Regions from separate parts of the Streptomyces sp. MNU89 genome, predicted to be linked through region 1. Evidence: riboswitches for the same ligand, from Rfam matches in the RefSeq annotation. Region 1 holds a riboswitch; the other holds the start of a gene.
The links. A riboswitch is a leader RNA that binds a small molecule or an ion and turns the genes downstream of it on or off. The one in region 1 is predicted to bind cyclic di-AMP.

Region 1 (7,615 bases):
CGGGCCGTACGACCGGTCCGTTCCCCGTACAACCTGCTCGGGCCGCCGCCGCTGCCGACCGGGGCTGTCCGCCCGTACAACCGGCCAGGCGGGTACGGGCCACGCGGCCGCCCGGGACCGGCCCACGCCCGGGACCGGCCCACGCCCGGGACCGGCCCACGCCCGGGACGGCCCGGGACCGGGCGGTGCCCGTGGCTCCGGTTGAGGTCCCGCCCGCCCCACCGCCCCGGTCCCGTTCCCCGGTCGCCCGCCGCATCCCACAACGACAGGGCCGGGCGCCGGGAGACACCAGGGACACCACCGATCACCGCACGTCACCGCGTCCTCCGTCCCGGCAGAGACTGTTGACGCCGTGTCTACCGACGGCGAGACTGCCCGGCATGACGATCACCGGGTGGAGCGAAGTACGCGGCGGGAGCACCGGCCGGGACGGCCGGACGGTCCGCCGGGGCGGGCTGCTGCGGCGGACCGCCGCGGCCGCCGCCCGGATGGCGCGGCCCGACGGCCACGGACGCGGCCCGCTGGTCGCCTTCGGCGCGCTGGCCGCCGCCGACCTGATAGCCGTGGCCCGCGGCCCCCGCGGCTGGGAGCGCGCCGCCAAGCCCCTGCTGATGCCCGCCCTCGCGGCCCACGTGCTGCGCCGCAGGCCCGACGGGAAGACGCCCGCACCGGCACCGCTGGTCGCGGGCCTCGCCTGTGCCACCGTCGGCGACACCGCCCTGCTCTTCGACGAGCACGAGCCCGCCTTTCTCCTCGGCATGGCCGCCTTCCTCGGCACCCAGGTCGGCTACACCACCGGCTACGCCCGGCTCGGCGCGTTCCGCGCGATCCGCGAGCGGCCCCTGCCGGCCCTCGGCTGCCTGGCCGCCTGGGCGGCCGCCAACGCGGTCATCTCCCCGGGGCTGGAGAAGAAGCTGCGCCTGCCGGTCGCCGGATACAGCCTGGCGCTGATGACGATGGGCGCGGCCGGCCTCGGGGTCGGGGGCAAGGTGGGCGCGGGAGCGGTGGCGTTCGTCGGCTCGGACCTGCTGATCGGCCTCCAGGCCGCGGGCCGCAAGGTGCCGGGCCAGGAGCTCATGATCATGGCGGGCTATCTCGCCGGCCAATACCTGATCACCACCGGCTGGCTGGAACGCCGGGAGAAGCAGGAGCGCTCCCTGCCCGGCTGACGCCGCTGGGGCCGTACGCTCCGCGACGGGCGAGGCCGCGAGCCGCCGGGGCACCGGCCGGACCCCCGGCGGGGCAGCGTCCGGCCACCGCCCAGGCACCGTCCGTGGCCCGCCCGGTTCCCGGGCCGGGGGCCCCGCGGGCCCGTCCGGGCGCCGGGTACGGTCGGACACGTGCCCGAGAAGACCGTCGCCCCGTCCCCGCCCGAGCTGTTCACCAAGGAGTTCGCCGACGATCCGTACCCGGCGTACGCCTGGCTGCGCGAGCACAGCCCCGTGCACCGCACCACGCTGCCCAGCGGGGTGGAGGCCTGGCTCGTGACCCGGTACGCCGACGCCCGTCAGGCCCTGGCCGACGGGCGGTTGTCGAAGAACCCCGCGCACCACTCCGGGTCGGCGCGCGCCAAGGGCAAGACGGGCATTCCCGGTGAGCGCGGCGCCGACCTGATGACCCATCTGCTGAACATCGACCCGCCCGACCACACCCGGCTGCGCCGCCTCGTCTCCAAGGCGTTCACACCCCGCCGGGTGGCCGCCTTCGAGCCGCGCGTGCGGGAGCTGACGGACCGGCTCATCGACGGCTTCGCCGCCCGCGGGGAGGCCGATCTCATCCACGAGTTCGCGTTCCCGCTGCCCATCTACGCGATCTGCGATCTGCTGGGCGTCCCGCGCGAGGACCAGGACGACTTCCGCGACTGGGCGGGCATGATGATGCGCCACTCCGGGCCCGGCGGCGACCGGGCGCCGCGCGGCGGCGTGGGCCGGTCGGTCCGGAAGATGCGCGACTACCTCGCCGAGCTGATCCACCGCAAGCGGGCCGCGCTCGGACCGGTGGCCCGCCCCGGTGAGGACCTGATCTCCGGTCTGATCCGGGCGAGCGACCACGGCGAGCACCTCACCGAGGGAGAGGCCGCCGCCATGGCCTTCATCCTCCTGTTCGCCGGCTTCGAGACCACCGTGAACCTCATCGGCAACGGCATGTACACCCTGCTCCGCCAACCCGGCCCGCGCGAGCGGCTCCAGCGCTCACTGGCCGCCGGCGAGACGGAGCTGCTGGCCACCGGGGTCGAGGAACTGCTGCGCTACGACGGCCCGGTGGAGCTGGCGACCTGGCGCTACGCCTCCGAGCCGACCGTCATCGGCGGGCAGCGCATCGACGCCGGCGACCCGGTGCTGGTGGTGCTCGCCGCCGCCGACCGCGACCCGGCGCGCTTCACGGACCCGGACACCCCGGACCTCTCCCGCACCGACAACCCGCACCTCGGCTACGGCCACGGCATCCACTACTGTCTCGGGGCCCCGCTCGCCCGGCTGGAGGCGCGCACCGCGCTGGCGACCCTGCTGCGCAGGCTCCCGGATCTCCGGCTGGCGGCCGATCCGGCGGAGTTGCGATGGCGCGGCGGACTGATCATGCGCGGTCTGCGTACCCTGCCGGTGGAGTTCGCCCCTGTGCCCGTACCGGACCCGGGGGAAACACGCCGCACCTGACGTGGCATCATTCGTGATCTTTGCGTGATCTCCACTACATCGACTTGTGACGCGCCTCCGGTGCCCGCTATTTTTCGGCGGGACTTGACCTTCGGCCCTCGACGAAAGGCCCTTCATGCTTTCCGGCAACGGCAGACACCGCAAACCCCGTCAGGCTCCTGCCCTTCTCGTCACGGCGGGCGTGGCCGGCGCGGGGATCGCGATGCCGCTGCTCGGCGCGACGGGCGCGCAGGCCGCCGACGCCGGCACCTGGGACAAGGTCGCCGAGTGCGAGAGCGGCGGCCTGTGGAGCGCGGACACCGGCAACGGCTACTACGGCGGGCTGCAGTTCACCCAGCAGACGTGGGAGCAGTACGGGGGGCTGGACTACGCGCCCAGCGCCGACCAGGCCAGCCGCAATGCGCAGATCGCCGTCGCGGAGAAGGTCCTCGCGGCCGTCGGTCCGAGCGCCTGGCCGAAGTGCGGTGCGGACGCGGGCCTCACCGCGAAGGGCAAGGCGGCGGACGCGGCCTCCGAAGACTCCGAGGCCGCGGGCGGAGAGCAGTCGGGCGGTCTGCTCGGCGGCCTGCTGGAGATCGGCGGTTCCGGTGACGACGCCGACGGCTCAGGCGCCGGGGACTCCGCGCCCGGGCAGGGCGGCGAGTCCGCCGCGCCGTCGGACGAGGAGGAGCCGGGCGAGGGCCTCCTTGACCTGGGGCTGTCCGGCACCGCCGACGAGAAGGCCCCCTCGAAGAGTGGCAAGCACCGCGGCGGGCCCGCGCCGGAGGAGACCGCGGCGGAGTCCGGGAGCGAGGACGGGGACCGCGCGTCCGGGCGCCACGCCTCCCGTGACGACGCGGCGGCCGACCGCGGTACCGAGCGCACGTCGCCGGAGCCCGGCCCCTACGCCGTGCTTCCGGACGCCGTCTACGGTGGCGCGGCGGATGACCGTTCGGTGTCGGGTGAGTGGACGTACTCCGCGAACGCCGCGACGTGGTCGGCGCGGCCCGCGCTCTGATCCGTCCCCGCGGCGGCCGGGCGCGCACCGTCCCGCGGGACGCGGGGCACCGGCTCCGGCCGCTCCGGGCCGGGGCGGCAGCACACCGGTGCGGCGCGCGGTCCCTGCGTCCCATCGGATGAACCGGGGCCACCGGCCGCCCTCTTCGCCGTCCCGGCCGTCACCTGCGACAACGGCGGTACGGACGACGGTGCGGGAGGTAAGTGACGGTGTGTCGGGTTATGTCCCGTCAGTGACGATGTGCTTAACGTCTTATCGCTCGCCGCCAGCGGGCACCCCCGACCACCACGCCGAGTCCTGCCGGTGGCCGGAGGGCAGTCGCCGCGCAAGCGCCGTAGGCAGGAGCGGGGGACCCAGGTAAGTGCCGTGAGGACCGCCCGCGCGGACCGACCGGCTAGGGGTGAAGCCCAGTGCGGGAGCACTCGGCAGGGCCGCTCACAGCCCCAACCCGACAGCTCACCTCGCAGGCGTCGGTGAGAGAGACGTTTCATGCTGCGTACCGGTTACAAGGGCAGGCACCGCCGCCCCGCCCCGCCCAAGTCACGTCGTATCGTCACGTTCGCCGGCGCTGCCGGCACCGCCGCGGCCATCCCGCTCGTGGGCACCGCCGACACCGCCTCCGCCGCCTCCGTCGACACCTGGGAGGCCGTGGCCCAGTGCGAGTCCAGCGGCAACTGGAAGATCAACACCGGCAACGGCCACTACGGCGGGCTGCAGTTCAAGCAGTCCAGCTGGAAGGCCGCGGGCGGGCTGCGCTACGCCCCGCGCGCCGACCTCGCCACCAAGGAAGAGCAGATCGCGACCGCCGAACGGCTGCTCGCCATGCAGGGCCCGGGCGCCTGGACCTGCGCCGGGGCGGGCGGGCTGAAGGCGGGCGGCCCCGCCCCCGGCGTCGCCCCGCTCACCGGACTCGGCCGGGACGCCGGCGAGCAGGAGCAGGCCGCGCCGCGGCAGGAGCGGTCCGCGGACGCGCCCGCCGCCCGGGCGGAGCAGCGGGACGCGGCTGGGGCGCCGAAGACCGGGGAAGCCGCCGGGGCGGGGAAGAAGTCTGCTCCCGAGCTGGTCGACGGCAAGTACGAGGTCGTCGAGGGCGACACCCTCTCCGAGATCGCCGAGACCCTGGGGATCAAGGGCGGCTGGCAGAAGCTCTACGCCATGAACCGGGACAAGATCGACGCCCCGGACGTCATCTACCCCGGCCAGCTCCTCAGGCTGAGCTGACCGCCCCGCAGGGCCGCCCCGCTCCGGGCGGCACGGCACCGGCCCGGCACGCCCCCGGCGGCGCCGGGCCGGTGCCTTTCCGTTCCCGGCGCCACGGCGCCCCCGGGCACCTCTTCGAGCCACCTCATCCGAGGTGATTGCCCCCTCAATGCCGGATTTCGGATGTCTTTTCGTCTCGCCGGACGGGCGGTCGGCCGACCCCGGCCCCCCGGCCGGTTAGGCTCGTGGCGCAGAGCCGTTCGCGGCGAGAAAGACACTGCGATCCAGCGTCACATTCCCAGAAGGAGATGCTCGTGCCGTCCATCGACGTCGTCGTAGCCCGGGAAATCCTCGACTCGCGAGGCAACCCAACGGTCGAGGTCGAGGTCGGCCTCGACGACGGCAGCACCGGCCGTGCTGCCGTCCCCTCCGGTGCCTCCACCGGTGCGTTCGAGGCCCTCGAGCTCCGTGACGGCGACAAGAACCGCTACGGCGGCAAGGGTGTGGAGAAGGCCGTCCTCGCGGTCATCGAGCAGATCGGCCCGGAGCTCGTCGGCTACGACGCCACCGAGCAGCGGCTGATCGACCAGGCGATGTTCGACCTGGACGCCACCCCCGACAAGTCCTCGCTCGGCGCCAACGCCATCCTCGGCGTCTCGCTCGCCGTGGCGCACGCCGCCTCGGAGGCGTCCGACCTGCCGCTCTTCCGCTACCTCGGCGGCCCGAACGCCCACCTGCTGCCGGTCCCGATGATGAACATCCTGAACGGCGGCTCGCACGCCGACTCCAACGTGGACATCCAGGAGTTCATGATCGCCCCCATCGGCGCGGAGTCCTTCTCCGAGGCGGTGCGCTGGGGTGCGGAGGTCTACCACACCCTCAAGACCGTCCTGAAGGAGCGCGGCCTGGGCACCGGCCTGGGCGACGAGGGCGGCTTCGCCCCGAACCTCGGCTCCAACCGCGAGGCCCTGGACCTCATCGTGGAGGCCATCCGCAAGGCCGGTTACGAGCCGGGCCAGGACATCGCCCTGGCGCTCGACGTGGCCGCCACCGAGTTCCACAAGGACGGCTCCTACTCCTTCGAGGGCAAGTCCCTCTCGGCCGCCGAGATGACCGACTACTACGCCGAGCTCGTCGCCGCGTACCCGCTGGTCTCCATCGAGGACCCGCTGAACGAGGAGGACTGGGAGGGCTGGAAGACCCTCACCGAGAAGCTCGGCGACAAGGTGCAGATCGTCGGTGACGACCTGTTCGTCACCAATCCCGAGCGCCTCGCCCGCGGTATCGAGAGCGACACCGCCAACGCGCTCCTGGTGAAGGTGAACCAGATCGGCTCGCTGACCGAGACCCTGGACGCCGTCGAGCTGGCCCAGCGCAGCGGCTACAAGTGCATGATGTCCCACCGCTCCGGCGAGACCGAGGACGTCACCATCGCCGACCTGGCCGTCGCCACCAACTGCGGCCAGATCAAGACCGGTGCACCGGCCCGCTCCGAGCGCGTCGCCAAGTACAACCAGCTGCTGCGCATCGAGGAGATCCTCGACGACGCCGCGGTGTACGCCGGCCGCTCCGCGTTCCCGCGCTTCGGCCGCTAGCCCCGGCAGTACGCCAGTACGTCAGTACGTCATGTCCCCGGCCCGGTCCCGTACCGTGGCCGGGGACGTGACGCAACGGACGACAGGGGAGGCGAGCGTGGCCGCGGACCGCGACAGGGGTGCCCCCGCCGGCGGTGGGGCGAGGTTGTCCGGCTTTTCCCCCTTTTCCCAGCCGGGCTCGACCGCGACCCGGCTCCGGGCCCTCGGCGAGCAGGCCGCCGCCCGGGTCTACCGGGCCCGGCCCCAGCGCCGCAACCGGCTGACGGGCCGGGCCGCGCTGCTGGCGCTGGTCGTGTGCACGCTGGTCGTCGCCCTCGCCTATCCGATGCGGCAGTGGGTCTCGCAGCAGTCGGAGATCGCCGAACAGCAGCGCCGCGCCGAGGAGGCGCGGGCGGCGGTCGAGGAGCTGCGCGACCTCAAGGCCCGCTGGCAGGACGACGCCTACGCCGAGCGGCAGCTGCGCGAGCGGCTGCACTACGTACGCCCGGGCGAGACCGGCTACATCGTGCCGCGGGGCGCGGACGGCGCCGGGGAGGAGGCCGGGCAGGACGACGACGGCGACGAGCTCCCCTGGTACCGGAAGCTGTGGAGCGACGTCGACCGGGCGGACTCCGGCGGCTGACGCACCCGGGGCGGCCCGGGCCCTCCCGCCGTCTCCCCGTCTCGTCCCGCCCTCCTTGTTCCCTCCGAACTTCCCGCCCGAACTTCCCACCCGAACCGACCGAAGAGATCCGCACCGGCATGGACACGCCCCCTCCTCAGACCGCGCCCACCGCACCCACCGAGGCCGACATCGCGGCGTTCCGCGAGCAGCTCGGCCGCCCGCCCCGCGGTTTGCGGGCCATCGCGCACCGCTGTCCCTGCGGGCGGCCCGACGTGGTCGAGACGGCGCCGCGGCTGGAGGACGGCACCCCGTTCCCCACGCTGTACTACCTGACCTGCCCGCGCGCCGCCTCCGCGATCGGCACGCTGGAGGCGGAGGGCGTGATGAAGGAGATGACGGCCCGGCTCGCCGAGGACGAGGAGCTGGCCGCCGCCTACCGCGCCGCGCACGAGGACTACATCGCCCGCCGTGACGCCGTCGAGGTCCTCCGGGGCTTTCCCAGCGCGGGCGGTATGCCGGACCGGGTGAAGTGCCTGCATGTCCTGGTCGCCCACTCGCTGGCCGC
Region 2 (7,615 bases), 2.3 Mb from region 1:
CGGCATCGCCGAGGCGGTCTTCGCCCGCTCCGTCTCCGGCCACGCGGGGCTGCGGCAGGCCGCCGGGGGCCTGCCGGGCCCGCAGCGCGCGACGCTCGGGGCGGAGGACGCCCGGCACTTCGCGGACCAGGTGGAGCAGGCGCTCTACGCCTCGAAGGTCGTCTCCTACGCCCAGGGCTGGAACATGATCGACGCGGCCGCCGGCGAGTACGGCTGGACGATCGACCCGGGGGCGGTGGCCGCGATCTGGCGCGGCGGCTGCATCATCCGGGCCGCGTTCCTCGACCGCATCCGCGCCGCCTTCGACACCGACCCCAAGCTGCCCACGCTCCTGGCCGACAGTGAGTTCGCGGGGGAGATCGGCGCGGCGCAGCGGGACTGGCGCACGGTGGTCGGCACGGCCGTGGCGCACGGGGTGCCGACGCCCGGCTTCTCCGCCGCCCTCGCCTACTACGACGCGCTCCGCGCCGAGCGGCTGCCGGCCGCGCTCACCCAGGGCCAGCGCGACTACTTCGGGGCGCACACCTACCGGCGCGTGGACCGCGAGGGCAGCTTCCACACGCTCTGGGGCGGCGACCGCTCCGAAGTCGCCGGCTGACGCCGGGAGGGCCCGCGACGGGGCCGTGCGGGCGGCCCCTGCGGGCCGATCATCACACTTTCGAGGGAGTGAGGGGAGCGCCTCGCCCGCCGGCGGCCCCGCCCGCGCGAGTCTGATCCGGAGAGCAGCCGTCCGGAAAGGACTCCCCATGCGCTGGTCCCGCACCTCCGGCGGACCCCCCGTAGCGGTGGACCTCGGCACCTCCCGCATCCGCGTCCGCGGGCCGCGCGGGGGCCACCGCTACGACGGCGCGTCCGTCATCGCGGTGACCACCGGGTCCCGGCAGGTGGTCGCCGTCGGCGACCAGGCGGGCCGGATCCTCGGCCGCACCCCGCCGGACATCGAGGCGGTGGTGCCGCTCAGCCGCGGCGTCGTCACGGACTTCGACGCCGCCGCCCTGCTGCTCCGGCACGCGCTGGGCGGCGGCGGCCCCTCCCGGCGCGGTCTGCTGCCGCCGGGGGTCGTGACGGGCGTCCCCGCCTCCGCCACCGAGGTGCAGCGGATCGCCGCCGAGGAGGTGCTGCTCCAGGCCGGTGCCCGGTGGGTGCGGCTGCTGCCCAAGGGGATGCTCGCGGCCCTGGGCGCCGGGCTGCCGCTCTGGGACTCCGGCGGCACCATGATCGTCGACATCGGCGCCGGGACCACGGAGATCTGCGCCTTCGCCTTCGGCACTCTGGTCTCCGCCGAGTCCTCGCCGGTCGCGGGCGACGCCGTGACCTCCGCCCTGGTCACCCACCTCCAGCGGGAGCACACCCTGGCGCTGAGCACGAGCGCGGCGGAGGCCGTCAAGACCGGTCTCGGCCGGGTGGCGGAGACCGCGCCCGGCACCCGGCTGCCGGTCCGGGGCCGGGACCGCGTCACCGATCTGCCCAAGACCGTCTCGGTCGCGGCGGGGGAGCTGCGGGACATCATCGAGCCGGAGATCCGGCGCATCGCCCGGCTGGTCGTCACCGCCATCGGCAACTGCCCCGGCGGCGTCGCGGACGACATCGTGGAGCGCGGGCTGGTGGTCACGGGCGGCGGGGCGCTCTTCGACGGCCTCCCGGACCGGCTGGGGCGGGCCATCGGCATGACCGTCCATCTCGCCGGGGCGCCGCGCTCCTCCGTACTCGACGGGACCGCGCGCTGGATCGACGAGGTCGACCCGGCCGCCCGCCGGCAGATGCTGGCCCCGCTGTGACGGGCACCGCGGCCGCCACCGGCCCCCGCGCCGGCGGGAGTTCAGACCTCCGCGCGGCAGCCCGGCAGGGTGCGGGGGTGCGGCGCCGGCCCGCCCGGGCCCGCCGCCGTGTGCTCCCGCTCCCGCCGGGCGCCCTCCCGTACGGCGGTGTGGACCGCCCGTGCCAGCCGCGCGCCCCAGAGGGACCGCGGCCCGCCGAAGGCTTCCGGCTCCTCGCCGGGCCGGGCGGCGCGGGCCGCGACGCACACCGCGTCCGAGGGGGTGCCGGAGCAGTCGAAGCCCGCGTCGAGCAGGGCCTGGACCTTGGCCTCGGTCGCCGTGGCGACGGCGTTGACGAGTGCGGCGTCGCCGAGCGGGGCCGGTACGGCGACGACGATGTTGACCGTCCCCGGCGGCGGGGTGCCGGGGAACCCGGGCCGGGGAGGCGGCCCAGCCGCAGACACCGATGCCGGTGGTCACCAGCGCCTCCACACCGCCGTCGGCGGCGCGGGTGCACGCGTCCACCTCGGCTGCCGTCATCAGCCCCACACCGGGCCCGGCCAGCCCGGCGTCCCGGGCCAGCCCGGCCAGATGGCGGGCGGGATCGGTACGGGTGTAGCCGGGGCGCACCTGGGCGTTGAGCACCCAGCCGCGTTCACCGAGGCCGCCGCCCAGGACGGCGCTGCTGGCCATCCGCCAGCCCGGCCCGGCGCGCCACAGCAGGGCGTGGCGGCAGGCTCCGTCCTCGGTGCGGGCGAGCCGCTCGGCCCGCAGCAGGACCGGTACGGGCGCGGCCGCGGCGCGGGCAGGGGTGGTGGTCACGGCGGCAGTCCTCCGTCGGCCGGGTCCGGGAGGCGGCCGGGGAGTGGCCCGGCGCCCGGTGGCCATGATCGTAGACGCCGGCCGCGGGAAGGGGGCGGGCGGCCCGGCCGCGACCCGGGCCGCCGCCCCACTCCCACCCAAGACCCCCTCAAAACGGACAAAACATCCACCGGTGACGCGCTTCACAGAATGCGGAGGGGAAAGGTGACGCAATGCATTCGCATGCCGCTGTTTCGTCGAGGATGTAACCCTCTGCTGTTTCCGGGCGGCGAACGGCGAGGATTTTCGTCGCTCTTTGCTGAGGGTTGTGTGCACCGCGTCACGTCATCTCCGCAAATACCGCTGGTAAACACCGGGCTGCCCGACTTCTCCTTGCCTTGGTGAAAACCGAGCGCTTACGTTTGCCGCTGCTCCGCCGAAAGCTTGGCGGGCATTCTTCCTCCGGAACGCCGAATCCTGCCGCCGGAGGAGGGAAACCACGACGCACCACGGCAGGAGCGGGGGACCCAAAGGTAAGTCGCCGGACCGTGTGACACACCACACGGTGCGGCTCGGGGTGAAGACGCGCAGGACGGCCGAGCCGGCCGTGCGAATGCGTCCGGGCAACTCCAGCCCGAACCCGACAGCTCACCTCGTAGGCGTAGGAGAGGAAATACCCCTATGTCTCGCGGACGTCATCGCCGTACTCGCATCAGCCGTCTTTCCATCGCCACGCTCGCCGTCACCACCGGTGGCGCGGGCCTCGTTCTCCCCCTCGTCGGCGCCTCCGGCGCCAGCGCCGCTTCGGTCGGGACCTGGGACAAGGTCGCCGAGTGCGAGAGCACCGGTAACTGGAGCATCAACACGGGCAACGGCTTCTACGGTGGCCTGCAGTTCACGCAGAGCACCTGGGCCGCCTTCGGTGGTACCGAGTTCGCGCCGCGCGCGGACCTCGCCACCAAGGACCAGCAGATCGCGATCGCCGAGAAGGTGCTCGCGGGCCAGGGCCCGGGCGCCTGGCCGGTCTGCTCCGTCAAGGCCGGTCTCACCCGCGGTGGCGAGGCCCCCGCCGTCGACACCGGTGCCAAGCAGCAGGGCCGGGCCGCGGACGCCCCCAAGGCCGAGGCTCCCGAGGCGGAGGCCCCCAAGGCCGCGCCGAAGGCCGAGAAGAAGGCCGCCCAGCCGTCTCCGTCGGACGCCGGCACCGCGAAGGCCTCTTCGTACACCGTCGTCAGCGGTGACACCCTTGCCAAGATCGCCGAGGCCAAGGGCGTCGAGGGTGGCTGGGAGAGCATCTACGAGGGGAACCGCGAGGTCATAGGCGGTAACCCGAACCTGATCTTCCCGGGTCAGAAGTACTCGCTGGACGGCGAGCAGGCCGCTCCGAAGGCGGAGGCCCCCAAGGCCGCGCCGAAGGCCCAGAAGTCCGAGGCCAAGGCCCCGGCCAAGGCCGCCGAGAAGCCGGCCGTCCAGCAGGCCCAGGCCAACGCCGCGGGCTTCAGCGCCCCGGTCGCCGCCTCCCCGAGCACCCCGTACCGGGCCTCGGGCGGCAGCTGGTCCAGCGGTTACCACACCGGCGTCGACTTCTCCGTCGCCTCCGGCACCCCGGTGAAGTCGATCGGCTCCGGCACGGTCGTCTCCGCGGGCTGGGGCGGCTCCTACGGCAACGAGGTCGTCGTCCGGCACGCCGACGGCAAGTTCAGCCAGTACGCCCACCTGTCCTCGCTGTCCGTCTCGGCCGGCCAGACCGTCCAGGGCGGCCAGCAGCTCGGCCTGTCCGGTTCCACCGGCAACAGCACCGGCCCGCACCTGCACTTCGAGGTCCGGACCGGTCAGGGCTACGGCTCCGACGTGGACCCGCTGGCCTACCTGCGGGGCAAGGGCGTCTCCATCTGACCTCCCCGCACCGCACAGCACCATCCGAGGTGCCCGTTCCCGCCCCGCGGGAACGGGCACCTCGCCCGTTTCCGGCCGGGCGCGCGGGCCGGTGGCCAAAAAAAGGGGGGTAAGCCGCTGCGGAATTCGATCTTCCGGGGCGGAGAGCGGGCGGGCGGACGGCCGCTGCCGGCGCACCACGGATCAGCTGGGGTTACACCGGGAAACGGGCCTTCCCCCGCGCCACTCCTTTTCAAGATTCACTTCTTCGAAATCCGATAATCGTCCCGCAGATTCCCGGAATCGGTTGTGACGCGGAATGCGCCCGCCTATCTTGGGCACGGCCCGCGAACTCCCTTGCGCGGCCGCCTTTTTCGGCCCCAGCGCAGGAGAGGACCCCAGCCGATGCCCCCCACCCGCGGACGGCACCGCCGGCACCAGCCGAGCCGTATCTCCCAGGCATCGTTGACCGTCACCGCCGGAGGTGCGGGCATCGCCCTCCCGCTGGTGGCCGCGGCGAGCGCGAGCGCCGCCTCCACCGACACCTGGGAGCGGGTCGCCGAGTGCGAGAGCGGCAACGACTGGGACATCAACACGGGCAACGGCTACTACGGCGGCCTCCAGTTCTCGCAGAGCACCTGGGAGGCGTTCGGCGGCACCCGGTACGCGCCGCGCGCCGACCTCGCCACCCGGGCACAGCAGCTCGCGATAGCCGAGAAGGTCCTCGACGGCCAGGGCCCCGGCGCATGGCCGAACTGCGGCCCGCGGGCCGGCCTCGCCCGCGGCGGCGACGGGCCGGACACCGCGCCGGCCGCGGACCGGTCCGGCCCGCGCGCCGAGGACGCGCGGCAGAAGGAGAAGGCCGCGGGAGCGGCCGGGGCGGAGCAGCGGCAGCAGCAGCGCGCGGAACGGAAGGCGAAGGACCCGGCCCAGGCCGCCTCCGCCACCCGCGCCCCCGGCTCCCGCACCACCGACTCGTACCGCGTGGTCAGCGGTGACACGCTCTTCGGCATCGCCCGCGGGCACGACGTCGACGGCGGCTGGCAGCGGCTCTACGAGGCCAACCGCGAGGTGATCGGCGAGGACCCGGACCTGATCCTCCCCGGCCAGCGGCTCTCCCTGCGCGGGCAGGCGTCCGGTGCCGGGAGCGCCCCGGAGACCTCGGAACGCAAGACCTCCGAACGCCGGGCGGCCCCGGCCCCGGAGAAGAAGGCCGGCAAGAAGGCCGACAAGAAGGCGGAGAAGCAGGCCGCGAAGGCCGAGAAGGCCGAGAAGAAGAAGGCCGCCCCGGAGAAGAAGAGGACCGAGCGGAAGCAGGAGCGCTCCGGCGAGGAGCGGAGCTCCCGCTCCGGCTCCGGCGCCTTCTCCGCGCCCGTCCCGGGCGTCTCGCCGAGCACCCCGTACCGCGCCTCCGGCAGCAGCTGGTCCAGCGGTTACCACACGGGCGTCGACTTCCCCGTCGCCACCGGCACCTCGGTCCGGGCCGTGGCCGCCGGCCAGGTCGTCTCCGCGGGCTGGGCCGGCGCCTACGGCTACCAGGTCGTCCTGCGGCACAGCGACGGCCGGTACAGCCAGTACGCCCACCTCTCCCAGCTCTCCGTACGGGCCGGACAGCAGGTCCCCGCCGGGCAGCAACTCGGCCGCTCCGGCTCCACCGGCAACAGCACCGGGCCGCACCTGCACTTCGAGGTCCGTACGGGACCGGGCTACGGCTCCGACATCGACCCGCTGGCCTATCTGCGGGGGCGCGGGGTCGCGATCTGATCCGGGGCGGGGCGGGGCCCGTCCCCGCCCCGCCGCGGCGTTGTACCGCCCCGCCGCAACGGGCCCGCCGTTACGGACGAGTCATCCCTCCGCGCCTCGGACCTCCGCGTCGCGCCGCCGTGCGGCCAGGCCCGGCAGCAGCTTCTCCGGGAGGACGGGCAGGGCGCGGACCCGCACCCCCGTGGCGTGGTGCACGGCGTTCGCCACCGCCGCCGCCGTGCCCACCGCGCCGATCTCCCCGATGCCCTTGGAGCCCATCGGGTTGAGCCGGCTGTCCTCCTCCGCCAGCCAGCGCACCTCGATGTCGGGCACATCGGCGCAGGTCGCCACGGGGTACATCGCCAGATCCCGTTCCGTGAAGTCACCGAAGCCCGGGTCCAGGGTGCTGTGTTCCATCAGCCCCATCGACAGGCCCATGACCATCCCGCCGGTGAGCTGTGAGCGCGCCGTGCGCGGATTGAGGACGCGCCCGGCCGCGAACACGCCGAGCAGCCGCCGCACCCGGGTCTCCCCGGTGTCCCTGTCCACCTGCACCTCGGCGAACTGGGCCCCGAAGGCCCGCCGCGCGTACTCCCGCGTGCGGGCCGCGACCTCCTCCGCCGTATCGGCGTACACCGACAGGCCGGTCTCCGGAGGCGTCCCGCCGTGCCGTGCCAGCTCGTACAGCAGTTCCCGGCAGGCCTTGTGCACCGCCCAGCCCCAGGACGCGGTGCCCGAGGAGCCGCCCGCGACCGGGGCCTGCGGCAGATCGCTGCTGCCGATCTCGATCCGCACCCGGTCCAGCGGCGCGCCCAGGGCGTCGGCCGCGATCTGCGCCAGCACCGTACGGGCCCCGGTGCCGATGTCCGTCGCGTTGATCCGCACCCGGTAGCCGCCGGCGCCCGCGTGGGCCTCCGCCGCCGCGGGGGAGACGCTCGCCGGATGGCCGGAGGCGGCGACCCCGGTGCCGATGAGCAGCCGCCCCTCGGCGCGCGTGCCCGGCCGCGGATCGCGGTCCCGCCAGCCGAACCGGTCCGCGCCCTCGCGCAGGCACTCGGCGAGCATCCGGCTGCTGAACGGGCGCCCGGAGTCCGGCTCCTTCGCGGTCTCGTTGCGGAGCCGGAGCTCCACGGGGTCCAGCCCGCAGGCGGTCGCCAGTTCGTCCATCGCCGACTCCAGGGCGAACATGCCGGGGCACTCGCCGGGGGCGCGCATCCACGACGGCGTGGGTACGTCGAGGCGGGCGAGCCGGTGCGTCGTACGGCTGTGCGGGCTGGCGTACATGAAGCGGCCCGGGGTCGCGGCCTGCTCGGTGAACTCCTCCAGGGTGGAGCTGTAGGTGAACACCTCGTGCGAGAGTGCCGAGATCCGCCCCATGCCGTCGGCACCGAGGCGCACCCGGTGCTCCGTCGCCGGCCGGTGGCCCACGACGGCCGCCA

Region 2: linked by a shared signal. The riboswitch ahead of E4N63_RS29055 (transglycosylase family protein) and the one ahead of E4N63_RS19425 (transglycosylase family protein) in region 1 are both predicted to bind cyclic di-AMP.

Annotation. Positions count from the first base shown of each region.
Region 1 is NZ_JAJKLL010000001.1:4,510,093-4,517,707, forward strand. Features, by position in the region: gene E4N63_RS19410 (lysoplasmalogenase) at 381-1,169, shown strand; gene E4N63_RS19415 (cytochrome P450) at 1,341-2,654, shown strand; gene E4N63_RS30680 (transglycosylase family protein) at 2,836-3,651, shown strand; cyclic di-AMP (ydaO/yuaA leader) riboswitch at 3,972-4,136, shown strand; gene E4N63_RS19425 (transglycosylase family protein) at 4,141-4,872, shown strand; gene eno (phosphopyruvate hydratase) at 5,160-6,446, shown strand; gene E4N63_RS19435 (septum formation initiator family protein) at 6,592-7,068, shown strand; gene E4N63_RS19440 (DUF501 domain-containing protein) at 7,188-7,615, shown strand, end outside.
Region 2 is NZ_JAJKLL010000001.1:6,768,411-6,776,025, forward strand. Features, by position in the region: gene gndA (NADP-dependent phosphogluconate dehydrogenase) at 1-598, shown strand, start outside; gene E4N63_RS29045 (rod shape-determining protein) at 747-1,778, shown strand; partial or broken gene E4N63_RS29050 (adenosylcobinamide amidohydrolase) at 1,820-2,645, opposite strand; cyclic di-AMP (ydaO/yuaA leader) riboswitch at 3,017-3,235, shown strand; gene E4N63_RS29055 (transglycosylase family protein) at 3,240-4,454, shown strand; gene E4N63_RS29060 (transglycosylase family protein) at 4,839-6,197, shown strand; gene E4N63_RS29065 (xanthine dehydrogenase family protein molybdopterin-binding subunit) at 6,279-7,615, opposite strand, start outside.